4 regions of the Atlantibacter sp. genome follow, and region 2 is predicted to be linked to each of the others. Evidence: predicted binding sites of a transcription regulator. Region 2 holds the regulator's gene; each other region holds the start of a gene.
The links. Region 2 encodes LexA, which represses DNA repair genes until DNA is damaged. Its sites were predicted from a motif close to TNCTGTATGTACATACAGNA; they were not measured.
Positions count from the first base shown of each region.

Region 1: the regulator LexA is predicted to act here: its motif matches at 2,325-2,344, upstream of RT120_RS04900 (DinI-like family protein).
Region 3: the regulator LexA is predicted to act here: its motif matches at 1,450-1,469, upstream of RT120_RS01760 (DNA translocase FtsK 4TM domain-containing protein).
Region 4: the regulator LexA is predicted to act here: its motif matches at 1,697-1,716, upstream of sulA (SOS-induced cell division inhibitor SulA).

Region 1 is NZ_DAMBQK010000003.1:189,870-194,084, reverse strand. Features, by position in the region: gene RT120_RS04910 (DNA cytosine methyltransferase) at 1-1,832, shown strand, start outside; gene RT120_RS04905 (general stress protein) at 1,905-2,084, opposite strand; gene RT120_RS04900 (DinI-like family protein) at 2,365-2,589, shown strand; gene RT120_RS04895 (DUF1367 family protein) at 2,915-3,514, shown strand; gene RT120_RS04890 (recombination protein NinG) at 3,517-4,116, shown strand.
Region 2 is NZ_DAMBQK010000008.1:34,825-39,039, reverse strand. Features, by position in the region: gene RT120_RS09565 (CsbD family protein) at 1-180, opposite strand, end outside; gene dinF (MATE family efflux transporter DinF) at 404-1,738, opposite strand; gene lexA (transcriptional repressor LexA) at 1,812-2,420, opposite strand; gene RT120_RS09550 (diacylglycerol kinase) at 2,529-2,897, opposite strand; gene plsB (glycerol-3-phosphate 1-O-acyltransferase PlsB) at 3,030-4,215, shown strand, end outside.
Region 3 is NZ_DAMBQK010000001.1:385,932-390,146, forward strand. Features, by position in the region: gene trxB (thioredoxin-disulfide reductase) at 1-295, opposite strand, end outside; gene lrp (leucine-responsive transcriptional regulator Lrp) at 917-1,411, shown strand; gene RT120_RS01760 (DNA translocase FtsK 4TM domain-containing protein) at 1,532-4,215, shown strand, end outside.
Region 4 is NZ_DAMBQK010000001.1:452,771-456,985, reverse strand. Features, by position in the region: gene yccS (YccS family putative transporter) at 1-924, shown strand, start outside; gene RT120_RS02020 (TfoX/Sxy family DNA transformation protein) at 904-1,521, opposite strand; gene sulA (SOS-induced cell division inhibitor SulA) at 1,738-2,247, shown strand; gene ompA (porin OmpA) at 2,600-3,682, shown strand; gene matP (macrodomain Ter protein MatP) at 3,779-4,215, opposite strand, start outside.

The DNA.
Region 1 (4,215 bases), on a different contig from region 2:
ATACATTGCACTACTGCGAATCGGTATTTGATGTTAACCCGGTGGCGGCGACTGCAGGTCGTCCGGTGGGGCTGGCATGGTTCTCACCGGACTGCCGCCACTTCTCGAAGGCCAAAGGCTCAAAGCCGGTAGAGAAAGAGATTCGAGGCTTGGCGTGGATCGTCATCCGCTGGGCGCTGGCAGTGCGCCCGCGCGTGATGATGCTGGAGAACGTGGAGGAGTTCAAAACGTGGGGGCCTCTGCTGGCGGCGGAGATGCGTCCTGATCCGGCTCGCTCCGGCGAAACCTTTGAGGCGTTCTGCGGGATGCTGTCCGGCGGGATACCTGCCGGGCATCCGGCGCTGGCGGAGTGCTGCGAGTTTTTGGGTATTACTGCCGATGGTGAGCTGGCGCGGCAGCTGGTAACCGGGCTCGGTTACGCCGTCGATTATCGGGAGCTGCGCGCCTGCGACTTTGGCGCGCCGACCATCCGGAAGCGGTTCTTCATGGTAATGCGCTGCGACGGCGTGCCGGTGAGCTGGCCTGAGCCGACACATGGGGACCCGAAATCACCAGCAGTGCAGAGCGGGAAGCTGAAAGCCTGGCGTACCGCGGCGGAATGTATCGACTGGTCAATCCCGGCTCCGTCGATTTTTGACCGCAAAAAGGCACTGGCAGAAAACACCCTCAAACGCATAGCGCGCGGCATTCAGCGCTTTGTGCTGGAAAGCGCTTCGCCGTTTATCGTGAAGTGCAACCATACCAGCAACCAGACGAAATACGACTGCTTCCGGGGGCAGTCGCTGGCGGAGCCGCTGCAGACAATCACCAAAACGCACGGCTATGCGATCGCGGTACCCCATCTGACGAAATTCCGTACCGGCGCAACGGGGCAGACAGTTACAGATCCGGTACCAACCGTAACCGCAGGCACGTCGGCGCGCCCGGGCGGCAATGGTCACGCACTTGGGCTGGTTGAAGCGGAGCTCGCGCCGTTTGTCGCACGCCAGTTCGGTGCCAGCGTCGGCCACCGCGCGGACGAGCCGAGTGCTACGGTTACGGCAGGCGGCGGCGGGAAGTCGCAGCTGGTGACGCCAACCCTAATCCAGATGGGGTATGGCGAGCGCCCCGGCCAGGCACCTCGCGTACTGCAGATGAATAACCCGCTGGGCACTGTCACGGCTGGCGGCAATAAATTCGCAACGGTGAGCGCATTCCTCGCGAAGCACTACGGCGGGAACTACTCCGGCCCGGGCGTCAGCCTGGACGAACCTGCACATTCGGTCACCACCGTCGATCACCATGCTGTCGTCGCCGCGCACCTGATGGTTAATAACACTGGGCACCCTGGCGGTGCTGCTGATCAACCTGCGCATACTGTCACAACGGGTAATCACCACGCTGCGGTCATGTCGCACCTGGTAATGCTGCGCGGCACCTGCCGGGATGGCCGGGTGGTTGATGCGCCAGCGCCGGGGTTAACCGCGGGCGGCCTGCATGTCGGTAACGTTGAGACCAGCCTGGCGACAGAGGGCTACGACGAGCAGCGCGCAGCCCAGGCGCTGGCGTTCCTGCGGGAGTATTGCGGCAAAGACAGCGACGGACTGGTAACCGTGGATGGCATCGTTTACCGCATCGTCGATATTGGCATGCGCATGCTGCAACCCCGCGAGCTGTACGCCGCCCAGGGCTTCCCGGAGTGGTACATCATTGACCGGGACTATCGCGGCGTGAAGTATGCCAAAGATAAACAGGTTGCTAGATGCGGCAATGCGGTACCGCCGCCGTTCGCCGAGGCGCTGGTAAGGGCGAACTTGCCGGAGTTGTGTGGTTTCAAAGTTGAGGCAGCATAACTAAATCGGATGCAACTGGACTTTAAAACCCTCCCGGGTAGGAACATCGGGAGGGTGCAAACAAACCTGAAATTATTCCGGCTTGCTATCGCTGCGATGGCTGTTTCTTCCCCCTTTTTTACCTGCTTCAGATGCGCGTTGCGGGTCATTTTTGAAATTACCGCCGCTTACCTGGCCTCCTTTACGACCCGCTTCCGATGCTCTTTCCCGATTTTCCGCGAAGTTTCCAGAACCACCACGCCGCTGGGTCATAATCACCTCACCGTAAAAATTTATATGGACAGGGACAGAAATTGCATACCTGTTTTGATACGCAATTAATGAATTATAGAAGCGAACCTCCAAAGGGCCTTTGATGCTAAAGCATTATATATGTCCTTAGAATTCCTGTGATTCGCAGGCTTTTTAATCAACGAGTTACAGTCATTTAACTTTTCAAACTTGTGTCGCAATTTGTGCGCTTATCAAGTTGATCATTCTTCCGTATGGGTGTACTGTTTATTTATACAGTATTTTTATGAGAGGGATGATCATGAAGGTTGAAGTCACTATCGAACGTACAAAAAAACTACCTGATGGCGCGATCCCGGCGCTGGAAAACGAACTCTTAAAACGATTAAACAAACGCTTCGAGGGTTGCAAGCTTACTGTGCGCCGGGCACCTAATGACGGGCTTAGCGTTATTGGTGGCGATAAAGATGAAGTGGCTAATATTCTGCAGGAAACCTGGGAAAGTGCTGACGAGTGGTTCAACTGATTGAGTACTGAACTATATCCTGAGGCTGAACAGGGGGATGCTGTGCAAGAGTGTGTTTCAAAATCATCTGAGCCTGACTGGTATGACATTATCAGGCGTTCAGATGGCAAGGTTATTGGTTCTATGCCGTTCGAAAGCCGATGTCTCGTTTACACCAGAAATGGGCTTGTGTCATGCCGCCCGTTGCTGGAGGATGAAGGGGTCTTCAATCTGTCGTCCGGAACCCGTTTTCTTCGCCGCCTCGGCTACCACGTCAATCAACCCTCTGATATTATGATATCAACGGACTGAACACCCGTTGACCTGATGCGCCACGGAGAACACCATGGCGCAGTTACAACTCATCAAGCAGTCCTCAGGAATCCTGATCCCCGCCACGCCGGAGACCAGCGATTTTCTACATTCAAAATGTAAGCTCGGTGCGGTACTTGAAGCTGAGTTCAAACAGGTCCGTAACCCGGCCTTTCACCGTCGTTTCTTTGCTCTGCTGAATCTCGGCTTCGAATACTGGGAGCCAACCGGCGGCGCGATATCTTCCAACGAACGCAGGCTGGTTAACGGTTACGCCAGATACCTTGCCGCCTTTGGCGGGAACGAAAGCGCGCTGATGGATGCCGCTGAGCAATATCTGGAACAGGTGGCCAGCCGCCGCATTACCAATGGCATCAGCCTGTGCAAATCCTTCGATGCCTATCGTGCCTGGGTCACCATCGAGTCAGGTCATTTCGACACTATCCAGTTGCCTGACGGCACACTCCGGAAACATCCTCGCAGCATCGCCTTCGCAAATATGGACGAGACCGAGTTTCAGCAGCTCTACAGGGCCGCGTTAGATGTGCTGTGGCGCTGGATATTGTCCAGGGCATTCAGGGACCAGCGCGAGGCTGAGAACGCCGCCGCGCAGCTGATGAATTTTGCGGGGTGAATATGGCTAAAAAACCTCGTCGAAAATGTATCCACTGCAGGGAGTGGTTTCACCCGATACGGAACGAGCAGGTCGTTTGCTCATTCGAATGCGCCAGCGCTGTAGGCAAAGTGCAGACCGCAAAGAACCAGGCCGACGCTATGCGTGCTGAGAAGAAGCGCCAGCGCGAAGAGGAGAAAGAGCAGCGGGCACGCCAGGCGGAACGGCGACAGGCAGTTAAGCCGCTCAGTTATTTCATCAAACAGGCCCAGCAGGCTTTTAACGAGTTCATCCGGTACCGGGATCGTCACATGCCGTGCATCAGCTGCGGCCGCTACCATGACGGGCAATATCACGCCGGGCATTACCGTACGACCGGTGCCAATCCGGAGCTGCGCTTCAATGAGGACAATTGCCATCGCCAGTGTGCCCCATGCAATAACCACCTCTCCGGCAACCTGACGGCCTACCGTCCGGCGCTAATCGCCAAAATCGGACAGGCCCGCTTTGATGCCCTGATGGGCCCGCACGAATTACGGAAATGGAAACGCGACGACTACATCCGGATCCGCGATGAATACCGCTCAAAGCTCAGACAACTCAAACAGCAGGAGGCCGCATGACTACCGAAAATTATTACCAGATTGGCTGGGCCGCCCTGTTGGCGCTCGTGTACGTACGGGACTGGTTCGAAACGAGAGGGGGAAAGTGGTGAACAGAGA
Region 2 (4,215 bases):
GTCTTTTACTTCGTTCTCTGCCTGATCTTTCTCGTATCCATAACGTTCCTGGATTTTCCCTACGAGTTGATCGCGTTTACCTTCGATAACGGTCATATCGTCGTCAGTGAGTTTACCCCACTGCTCTTTCATTTTACCTTTGAACTGTTTCCAGTTACCGCCGACTTCGTCTTTATTCATGATGTAGTCCTCATCGTTCGGTTATAAACGCTAAATGTTTATCGTCCGTGTTTAACAGTTATTATCTGCTGGACGTGATAATGAGTTTAGTCGACCATTCCGACTCGTTTGAAACATTCAGAATCTTTAACCAAGCGCGAAAGATAAAAATCGGCATTAATGATACAAAAATTTTATATATCAAGCAGATAGCCAGAAATTAAATGAGAGTCAGCAGATGTAACTAACCATGACCCGTCTCGTTGAACCAGCTATTGCGCTGCCAGTGGCGCCGCCAGATGAGCCATAACGACAGCCCGCGCAATGCCAGAAATACCGCTACCGCCAGCCATAGCCCGTGATTACCCAGCCAGGGCAAAGCGATTAATGTCACGCCGAAACCCGCAGCCGCCACGGTCATACTGTTACGCATTTCCGCGCCACGGGTAGCGCCGATAAACATGCCGTCCAGCAGATAACACCACACGCCAACCAGCGGCAGCACCACCTGCCAGCCGAGGTAACGATCCGCTTGTTGTTGTAAAACCGGCAGCGAGGTCAGCATCGCAACAATATGCTCGCCCCACAGCGCATAAACCGTAGCGAACATCAGCGCCACCAGGCCCGCCTGGCGGCAGGCGGCATGCCAGACTTTGATCAGTTGGTTGCTGTTACCTGCGCCGTAAGCCTGCCCGGAATGGGCTTCCACCGCATAGGCGAAACCATCCAGTGCGTAGGCGGTGAACGTCAGCAGCGTCATCAGGACGGCATTCACCGCCACCACATCGCTCCCCATCCGCGCACCTAAAATTGTGACGCTGGCGAAACAGATTTGCAGCAGCAGCGAACGCAGCATGATGTCGCGATTGAGCGCCAGTAAACGCCAGATATCGCCGCGCCAGGCAGAGAGCAGCATTGCCGGATTGATGCCCCGCAGTGTCATGACATGCCAGGCCATCAGCAATCCGACGATCAGCGTGATGTATTCCGCCGCCACCGTTGCCAGCGCAGCGCCCTGCACGTTCATATCCAGCCCCACCACCAGCCACAGGTCGAGTGCGATATTCAGCACATTGCCAACAACCAGCAGGATCACTGGCGCTCGCGCGTACTGCACCCCCAATAACCAGCCTAACAGCACCAGGTTCGCCAGCGTCGCAGGCGCGCTTAGCCAGCGGATTTCCAGAAAGCGCCGCGCCTGATGTAATACTTCTTCGCTGCCGCCTACGATATGCAACGCCAGGTTAATCAGCGGGGTCTGTAACAGCATAATCGCCACCCCGGCCAGCACCGCCAGCAGTAGCGGTTGCACCAGGGCTCGCGCCATCGCCTGCGGGTTTTTTGCACCAAATGCCTGGGCGGTTAAGCCTGTAGTGCTCATTCTCAGAAACAGCAGCAGCATAAACAGAAAGCTGGTGGCGGTTGCGCCAATGGCGACACCGGCTAAATAAACCGGGCTATCGAGATGGCCGATAACGGCGGTATCCACCAGGCCGAGCAGCGGCACGGTAATATTGGAGAAGATCATGGGTAGCGCCAGGCGCCACAATGCTTTATCAGCAGACGTGAAAAATGGCATGACGCAATCCGTAGCGGTAGGGGATTCTATACCGTAACGCGGCGCGCTACGGCTTCAAATCAGGCAGCAGAGCTTACAGCCACTCGCCGTTGCGGATCACGCCGACGGCAAGCCCTTCAATAGAAAAGGCCTGCTGACGCAGGTCAACAACGATTGGGGAGAATTCGCTGTTTTCCGGCAGTAACTGCACCGTGTTGCCCTGTTTATTCAGACGCTTAACGGTCACTTCGTCATCAATGCGCGCGACCACCACCTGCCCGTTACGCACATCCTGAGTTTTATGCACCGCGAGCAAATCGCCGTCCATAATCCCGATATCTTTCATCGACATACCGCTAACGCGCAGCAGGAAATCCGCGCTGGGCTTAAACAAGCCGGGATCGACCTGGTAATGGCCTTCGATATGCTGCTGAGCTAACAGCGGTTCGCCCGCGGCAACGCGCCCAACCAGCGGCAGCCCCTCTTCCTCTTCCACCAGTAAACGCAGACCGCGCGACGCGCCAGAAACGATTTCAATTACCCCTTTACGCGCCAGGGCTTTTAAATGTTCTTCTGCAGCGTTAGGAGAACGAAAGCCCAGACGCTGTGCAATCTCCGCACGAGTGGGAGGCATGCCGGTTTGGCTGATGTGATCCCGAATGAGATCAAACACCTCTTGCTGTCTGGCCGTTAAACTTTTCATTCCGCCCCCTGGGTGCATATACAGTAATGCTGTGAGTATATACAGCTAACGGTGATTTTGAAACCACAAAATGAGCAAATATCCGCATGTTAGCGACATCTGGAAGAGTTATCGCAAATTTGACCAGAGCAATATGCCCCAGGTCATCAGCGCCAGTAAAATAGCAAACAGTACCGCCGCCGAGCCCATATCTTTGGCGCGCCCGGAAAGTTCATGAAATTCCGGGCCGATGCGATCGACCACCGCTTCGAGGGCGCTATTAAGGATCTCAACAATCATCACCAGAATGACGGAGCCAATCAGCAACACCCGGGTAATCGGATCGACATCCAGCCAGCAGGCGATAGCAATGGCGACAATCGCCGCGACGCCCTCCTGGCGAAACGCCGCTTCGTTCTTCCAGGCGGCGCAAATGCCTTTCCAGGAGTAACCTGCTGCTTTAATTATTCGTATCAACCCGGTGGTGTTATTCGCCATGAAAGGAAACCTTTTTAAAAAACGCGCATCAATAGCATTAAGCAACGAAACGTAAGCACCACAGAAATTCCCGCTTGTTTCTGATATTCTTGCGGTGCAATTGCATTATTAACCAGAGGCTTTACATCGTTTATGTCCGGCTGGCCACGAATTTACTACAAATTACTTAATTTACCATTACGCGTACTGGTAAAAAGCAAATCCATTCCGGCGGATCCGTGCGCCGAACTGGGGCTCGATACCTCGCGCCCGATTATGTACGTTCTTCCGTACAACTCGAAGGCGGACTTGCTGACGCTGCGCCAACAATGTCTGGCACACGATTTGCCCGACCCGCTGGAGCCTCTCGAAATTGACGGCACTCTGCTGCCGCGCCATGTGTTTATTCACGGCGGGCCGCGGGTATTCACCTATTACACGCCGAAAGAGGAGTCGATTAAGCTGTTCCACGACTATCTCGATCTGCATCGCAGCAATCCGCAACTTGATGTGCAGATGGTGCCGGTATCGGTGATGTTCGGGCGCGCGCCGGGCCGTGAAAAAGGCGAAGTAAACCCGCCGCTGCGGATGCTGAACGGCTTGCAGAAATTTTTTGCCGTTTCCTGGTTAGGGCGCGACAGCTTTGTACGCTTTTCGCCCTCGCTGTCACTGCGCCGCATGGCGGATGAACACGGCACCGATAAAACCATTGCCCAGAAGCTGGCGCGAGTGGCGCGTATGCACTTCGCCCGCCAGCGCCTGGCCGCCGTCGGGCCGCGTTTACCGGCGCGTCAGGACCTGTTTAATAAGCTGCTGGCCTCTAAAGCCATTGCCCGCGCGGTAGAAGACGAAGCGCGCAGCAAAAAAATCTCCCATGAAAAAGCCCAGCAAAATGCCGTGGCGTTGATGGAAGAGATTGCGGCGAACTTCTCTTACGAAACCATTCGTCTGATGGACCGCATTCTGGGCTTTACCTGGAACCGCCTCTATCAGGGCATTAATGTGCACAACGCCGAGCGGGTGCGCCAACTGGCGCATGACGGTCACGAACTGGTGTACGTTCCCTGCCACCGCAGCCATATGGACTATATGCTGCTGTCCTATGTGCTGTATCACCAGGGCCTTGTGCCGCCGCACATCGCTGCGGGTATCAACCTGAACTTCTGGCCAGCAGGCCCGATGTTCCGCCGCCTGGGCGCGTTCTTTATTCGTCGTACGTTCAAGGGCAACAAACTTTACTCCACGGTGTTCCGCGAGTATCTGGGCGAACTGTTCAGCCGCGGCTATTCGGTGGAGTATTTTGTTGAAGGGGGCCGTTCCCGTACCGGTCGCCTGCTGG
Region 3 (4,215 bases), on a different contig from region 2:
CGAACAGACGGAACGGTTTGTTCTGTACATCAACTTTATTAATGTGATCGAACAGAATTTCGGTTTCGAATTTGGCGGCATGCTCGTGCATGCGTTCCATGAGCGCAGGGCCGGTCAGGTCGTGCGGGTCGCCAGGCCAGTTTTCCACTTCGGTAGTGGTGGTAAGCTGACCGCCTTTTTCCATACCGGTGATCAGTACCGGGTTCAGATTCGCGCGCGCTGCGTAGACCGCAGCGGTATACCCCGCAGGGCCGGAGCCTAAAATTAGCAGCTTACTGTGTTTAGCTGTGCCCATGAGGTCCTCATTGTAGTTGGCAAACAATGGGCAGGATTGTAGGGAATTTGCCGGGCTAATAAAAGAGTGCAGCGATTTTGTTAACGATATGTGTAATAGCCTAAAGCAATCTGGCGAAGGGCATTTACGCGGCGAAGTATTAGGGATTCGAATGAAATCCTGTCCGATATTAGGTGATAAAATGAGGAATAATCCCCACCCGTAATCAATATCTGGCACGTTCTACTAAAAATCGATGTTTTGCTTTGACAATCCCCTGCGCATTTGCGAAAACATTCGAGGAAGAAAAAAGCATTTGCGCGGGTAGACCCTTTTTACCTTTTTCAGCTTATGTATTTTACCGGGCAATTGAAATCTACGCATGGCGTGGACAGACGCCATGCGTGATGTCGATAGCTGCCTGACGGCAACGGGCTTCTCAATATATATACCCTAAATAATTCGCGTTGCAGGAAGGCGGCAAGTAAGAGAACGTCCAGGAGCTTACATCAGTAAGGGACTGGGATGAACGAGCGCAGCCAGCGCATCTGCAATGTGAAGTATGACGGGTAAAAGACCCTGGACAATGACGTTGAACGGGTAGTGGCAGGTGTAGGGAAGGAACAGAGAGAGACAATAATAATGGTAGATAGCAAGAAGCGCCCAGGCAAAGATCTCGACCGCATCGATCGTAACATTCTTAATGAGCTGCAAAAGGATGGGCGTATTTCCAACGTCGAGCTTTCTAAAAGAGTGGGACTTTCACCGACGCCTTGCCTCGAGCGTGTGCGTCGACTGGAACGTCAGGGTTTTATTCAGGGCTATACCGCTCTGTTGAACCCACACTATTTAGACGCATCACTGCTGGTTTTCGTTGAGATTACTCTGAATCGTGGCGCGCCAGATGTGTTTGAACAATTTAACGCCGCTGTGCAAAAACTTGAAGAAATTCAAGAGTGTCATCTGGTTTCAGGCGATTTCGACTACTTGTTGAAAACGCGTGTGCCAGATATGTCTGCGTACCGTAAATTGCTTGGTGAAACCTTGCTGCGTCTGCCGGGTGTGAACGACACCCGTACCTACGTGGTAATGGAAGAAGTGAAACAGAGCAATCGTCTGGTAATTAAGACTCGCTAATGCGGAACAGGTGCAAAGTCGCTGTAGTTTGATTACACTCCTGTTAATCCATACAGCAGCAGTGCCGGGGCGACCCGGCACTGCTGTCCGTTTTAGCTCTAAGAACCTGGAGAGCCTTTCTTGAGCCAGGAATACACTGAAGACAAAGATGTTACCCTGACAAAGCTGGATAGCGGTCGTCGACTCCTGGAAGCTTTGCTCATTGTTGTTGCCCTTTTTGCCGTCTGGTTGATGGCGGCGTTACTCAGTTTTAATCCTTCCGATCCCAGTTGGTCGCAAACGGCCTGGCATGAGCCTATCCATAATTTAGGCGGCGCGCCCGGAGCCTGGCTGGCTGATACCCTGTTCTTCATTTTCGGCATTATGGCCTATACGCTGCCCGTCATTATGATCGGCGGATGCTGGTTCGCCTGGCGTCATCGCGCTAATGAAGATTACATCGACTATTTTGCTGTCGCGCTGCGCCTGATCGGCGTAATGGCGCTGATCCTCACTTCCTGCGGGCTGGCGGCAATTAACGCCGACGATATCTGGTATTTCGCTTCCGGTGGGGTGCTGGGGAGCCTGTTAAGCACCGCCATGATGCCGTTGCTGAACAGCAGCGGCGGAACCATCGCGTTGCTGTGTGTCTGGGCCGCAGGGCTGACACTGTTTACCGGCTGGTCCTGGGTCGGCATCGCTGAAAAAATCGGCAGCGTGGTGTTAAGCGTATTAACCTTCGCCACCAACCGTACCCGCCGCGATAACACCTGGCAGGATGATGACGAATACGAAGACGACGAATATGAAGACGACAGTGAAGAGGTCGTCGCGAAAGACTCGCGTCGTGCGCGCATTCTGCGTGGGGCACTGGCACGCCGTAACCGTTTGGCCGAGAAATTCGCAAACCCGGTAGGCCGTAAAACCGACGAAGCGTTGTTCTCCGGCAAGCGTATGGATGAACCCGAAGACGTTCACTATCGCGCTGGCGGCGTTGAGCTTGACCCTGATGACGTGCTGTTCTCCGGGCAAACTGCGTTAGCCCCGGAAGAGGAAAACGATCCGCTATTAAGCGGTTATTCGGTCGTGCCGACGGCGGTTCCTGCTGCTGTCCAGCCTGTTGCACCAGTTGCGGCAACCACGCCGCAGCCCGTTCAATACACCGCTGCGCCGCAACCACAGGACCCTGTCGTTGAGTGGCAGCCTGCGCCGACCACGTTAACCCCGGAAGCGACCATAGCGCCTGCGCCGGAGCACTACGATCGTGCGCCGGTAACGCCGCCGGTGGATATGCACGCCCAGCCGGCTTATCAGCCTTATCCGCTGGAGCAAAACGCGCCTTATCAACCTGCCCAGGCATGGCCTGCTGAAGACGCGCCTTATATCGCGCCAGCAGTTGAAGCAGCGCCCGCCGTTGCGCCAGAAGAACCCCCCGCGCCGGAAGTGAAGCAAACCCGCCCGCCGCTGTATTACTTTGAAGAGGTGGAAGAAAAACGCGCCCGCGAGCGTGAGCAACTGGCGGCATGGTATCAACCGATCCCGGAACCGGCCCAGCCCGTCAATGAACTGAAACCGACTGTGGCCCCGGCCATGCCAGGGGATATAGCCACGCCGCCGGATATCACGCCGGTTGCGTCACAGGTCCAGGCGGCCACGCAGGCGGCTACCGCTGCGGCGGCCTTTACCCCGGTATTCAGCATTGCCAGCGACGCGCCGCGCGCTCAGGTGAAAGAGGGCATTGGCCCGCAATTGCCGCGCCCGAATCGCGTTCGCGTGCCCACGCGCCGCGAGCTGGCCTCATACGGTATCAAACTGCCTTCCCAGCGAATGGCGGAGCAGCAGGCGCGTCATGCGCAGCAACCGCTGAGTGAAGATGAAGCGGATGCACAGCAGCAGGATGAACTGGCCCGTCAGTTTATGGCGCAGCAACAACAGCGCTATCAGGAAGAAGACGGCCTGCCGCAGGAGCTGGATGATACCGACGATGAACAGACGGAACTGTCGCGTCAATTTGCCGCACAACAGCAGCAGCGCTATGCGGGTGAACAGCCGTCCGGGGCTATGCCTTTCTCTCTGGACGACTTCTCACCGATTAAAGCGCTGGTGGATGATGGCCCAAGCGAGCCGTTGTTTATGCCGAGCCCGGTGGTGGATGAGCCTCAGGTGGCGCAGCCGCAGCAGCCTGTACAACAACAGCATCCGGCTTACGCTACGCCAGCACAGCCGCAACAGCCCATGCAACAACAGCATCCGGCTTACGCCGCGCCAGCACAGCCGCAGCAGCCCATCGAGCCGCCGCGTGAGAGCCTGATCCATCCGTTATTAATGCGTAACGGCGACAGCCGTCCATTGCAAAGACCGTCAACGCCGTTACCGTCGCTTGATCTGTTAACGCCGCCGCCAGCCGAAGTTGAACCGGTCGATACCTTCGCGCTGGAGCAAATGGCGCGCCTGGTTGAAGCGCGCCTGGCGGATTTCCGTATCAAAGCTGACGTCGTGAACTACTCACCCGGCCCGGTGATCACCCGTTTCGAGCTGAACCTTGCGCCGGGCGTCAAGGCGGCGCGGATCTCTAACTTGTCCCGCGACCTGGCGCGTTCGCTCTCCACCGTGGCGGTGCGCGTGGTGGAAGTGATCCCCGGCAAGCCTTACGTGGGTCTGGAATTGCCGAACAAAAAGCGCCAGACGGTATATCTGCGTGAAGTGCTGGATAACGCCAAATTCCGTGACAACCCGTCGCCGCTGAGCGTGGTATTGGGCAAAGATATTGCGGGCGATGCGGTCGTGGCCGATTTGGCGAAAATGCCTCACCTGTTAGTGGCGGG
Region 4 (4,215 bases), on a different contig from region 2:
GCGTTTATTCAGGTTACCGGCTTGCAGCACGGCTATTGGATCCTGCTAACCAGTCTGTTTGTTTGCCAGCCTAACTACAACGCCACGCGCCATCGCCTGACGTTAAGGGTGGTCGGTACATTAATTGGCGTGGCGATTGGCATTCCGGTGCTGTGGTTCGTGCCTTCTCTGGAAGGTCAACTGATATTAATCGTGATCACCGGCGTGCTGTTCTTTATGTTCCGTACCGTGCAGTACGCCCACGCAACGATGTTTATTACGCTGCTGGTACTGCTGTGCTTCAATTTACTCGGCGAAGGTTTTGAAGTTGCGCTGCCTCGCGTTATCGATACTCTGATCGGTTGCGCCATTGCCTGGGCTGCGGTGAGTTTTATCTGGCCTGACTGGCGCTTTCGCCGGCTCGATCAGGTACTTGAGCGGGCGCTCAATGCAAACTGCCGCTATCTTGATGCGATCCTCGAGCAATATCATCAGGGCCGGGATAACCGCCTCGCCTACCGTATCGCCCGGCGTGACGCCCATAACCGCGATGCGGAACTGGCATCGGTAGTGTCAAATATGTCGACGGAACCTCACGTCAGCGCTGAAATTCGTGAAACCGCCTTCCGATTGCTGTGCCTGAACCATTCATTAACCGGCTATATTTCCGCTCTCGGCGCGCATCGCGAAAAAGTCGTAAATAACGAAATCCTCGCTATCCTGGATGATGCCGTTTGCTATGTCGATGATGCGCTGCATCATCTCCCGGCTGATGAAAGTAAAGTACAACGGGCATTAGCCGGGCTGACGAAGCGAATCCGGGATATCGAGCCTCGTCAGGAGAGTAAAGAAGCGCTGGTCTTGCAACAGATAGGATTAATTGCAGCACTACTACCGGAAATGAGTAAGTTGCAGCATCAGGTCTCACCCTTCACTGACCGATGAAGGCTGCTGCATAAACCACTCATAGAGCTCCCGGCGGGTTTCCGCCGGGAGCGCCGCTTCATGTAGCCCGACAATAGCCCCTTCCAGCGCATAGAGCGCTTTAACGCCACAATTTTTTTTAATGGTGCGTAGCCTTAGCCAACACTCTTTCGCGCCGTACGCTTTAAGGGTATCGACATCACTGATACCAACTTCCCACAACCATATTTCATACTGCAAAGAGAGATTAGGTAAATCCTTAACGCGCATTTCCTGTTGACGCTGAGCAATGTCTTCATTGGCACAACTGATGGAGTCAGCCGCTAACTGCACCAATAAATCGGGGTTATTCCACAGTTCACTGTCAACCTGATAATAATTGAGGTAGACCGCCCTTCCCCGGCGAGTAAATTTAAGCTTCGATAAATTACGTTGGGTGTAGTAACCCGCGCTTTGTTCATTAGCCCGCAAAAAAAGCTCACCTTCAACCAGCATGCCGAACGCGGCTTTATCAATCGTCAGGCTGTATCCGCCAAACAAGGAACGACAACGCACTTCGCCCAGGGTCTTTAATAAATCCTCTAAACGCATGAGCGTTTCAGTGGTAGTTGACTTCATTATAACTCCTTTATTATCAATAGATAACAGGAATGTATCCGTTATTGATTCCTGTAAAACGAACATATTCAACTTGGCGAATCTCGGCAATATTAATTTTCTGCGGTGGAGATTTAGATAAAAGAATTGCGAGGTGCTTTCAGAAAATAAGGTTGATCTTTATGCTGCCCGGATGTACTGTACAAACATACAGTACACACTGGAGTTGAACACATTATGAACATCACTGCTCATTCAAATCGCTCAGTTACAACGATGCGCGCAACACAAAAGCATCTGGAATTCTCAACTGCCCCGGAAATGAAAGGAATGGTCAGCGAAATTGTTTACCAGGAAGATCAACCCTGGATGACCCAGTGTGTTTTACTCCCTTTACTGCAACAGCTTGGTCAGCAATCGCGCTGGCTGCTGTGGCTCACGCCCAATCAGCGGCTGAGCCGTTCCTGGCTTCAGGCCTCAGGTCTACCGCTGACTAAAGTGATGCAGGCGAGCCCATCGAATTCCTATACCACTGTCGATGCCATGCTCCGCGCATTGCGCACCGGAAATTACAGTGTGGTCATTGGCTGGTTGTCTTACGAGATGAGTGATGAAGAACATCTGGCGCTTTCAGAAGCGGCGGAAATGGGTAATGCCATCTGCTTTATCATGCGCCCTTCACGAGGGGGGGTTAACGGTACGAGACCGCGTTCTGCGCTAAAAATTCATTCTGGTTTGTATCATTAAGTAAATTTAAGACAAATCCTGGTATTACTTTTTAATATTTACAGGTCTTTGTTCATTAGTGAAATTTAAGCGGAATACGCGGCTTCCGCGACGCATAGCCTCTCTTCGCTGGCTACATTTGCAGCAAAGATGTTAACAAATATGTACGCAAGTCGTTTTTTTTCATATGCCTGACGGACTTCACACTTGTAAGTTTTCAACTACGTTGTAGACTTTACATCGCCAGGGTTGCTCATTAATAAACCGTACAGACGGTAGAGTTACAAGTTGAGCTATAACCCCGGTGAAGGATTTAACCGTGAGCTCTTTAAGAGATGTTCATGGCCTTTTGGATGATAACGAGGCGCAAAAAATGAAAAAGACAGCTATCGCGATTGCAGTGGCACTGGCTGGCTTCGCTACCGTAGCGCAAGCCGCACCGAAAGATAACACCTGGTATGCAGGTGGTAAACTGGGCTGGTCCCAGTACCACGATACCGGTTTCTACGGTAATGGTTATGACAGCCGCATCGGTAACGGTCCGACTCACGAAAGCCAGCTGGGCGCAGGTGCTTTCGGTGGTTACCAGGTTAACCCGTACGTTGGTTTTGAAATGGGTTACGACTGGTTAGGTCGTATGCCGTACAAAGGCGACACTGACAACGGCGCTTTCAAAGCTCAGGGCGTTCAACTGACCGCTAAACTGGGTTACCCGGTTACTGACGATCTGGATATCTACACCCGTCTGGGTGGTATGGTATGGCGTGCTGACTCTAAAGCAGCATACGACAACGGTGCTGGTGGTCGTCTGAAAGACCACGACACTGGCGTTTCCCCAGTATTCGCTGGTGGTGTTGAATGGGCTGTTACCCGCGACATCGCTACCCGTCTGGAATACCAGTGGGTTAACAACATCGGTGACGCAGGTACTGTAGGTACTCGTCCTGACAACGGCATGCTGAGCCTGGGTGTTTCTTACCGTTTCGGCCAGTACGATGCTCCGGCACCGGTTGTAGCTCCGGCTCCAGCTCCGGCTCCAGAAGTACAGACCAAACACTTCACTCTGAAGTCTGACGTTCTGTTCAACTTCAACAAAGCAACTCTGAAACCGGAAGGCCAGCAGGCTCTGGATCAGATGTACACCCAGTTGAGCAACCTGGATCCGAAAGACGGTTCCGTTGTTGTTCTGGGCTTCACTGACCGTATCGGTTCTGACGCTTACAACCAGGGTCTGTCTGAGAAACGTGCTCAGTCCGTTGTTGATTACCTGATCTCTAAAGGTATCCCGGCTGACAAGATCTCTGCACGTGGCATGGGCGAATCTAACCCGGTTACTGGCAGCACCTGTGACAACGTTAAACCGCGCGCTGCTCTGATCGACTGCCTGGCACCGGATCGTCGCGTAGAAATCGAAGTTAAAGGTATCAAAGACGTTGTAACTCAGCCGCAGGCTTAAGTTACCGTTATGAAAAAACCCCGCAATGCGGGGTTTTTTTTCGCCTGTCGTTCTTAACTGAACATGAACAAAGGCGTTCGGATAAAAAAGAGCGCTTTACTCCCCTTTACCCAGCAATGCTTCGATATCCTGCTTCAGCGTCGACATCTGGCTGGCATATTTCTCTTTACGCTCAGCATCTTCAATAAGCTGTACGATGGTTTCAGAGAGGGTTATCCCTCTGCGCTGCGCCAGGCCAGCCAGACGCTGCCAGACCATATACTCCAGGTCGATAGACTTTTTGCGGGTATGCTGATGCTCCGCATTAAAATGACGCTTGCGACGGGCCCGAATCGTCTGCTTCATGCGGTTAGTTAGCTCGGGGTTGATATGCGCGTCTATCCAGTCGGCAACCTGGACGGGTTCGTTTTCCATGTTGAGTAAGAGGTCCACTGCCTCTTTGGCCGCGCTGGCTTCTCTGTACCGGGTGATCAGTTCGCCTTCGCGATGCTTCTTCACCAGATATTTCCATTTCCAGCCGCTTTCGAGATTTT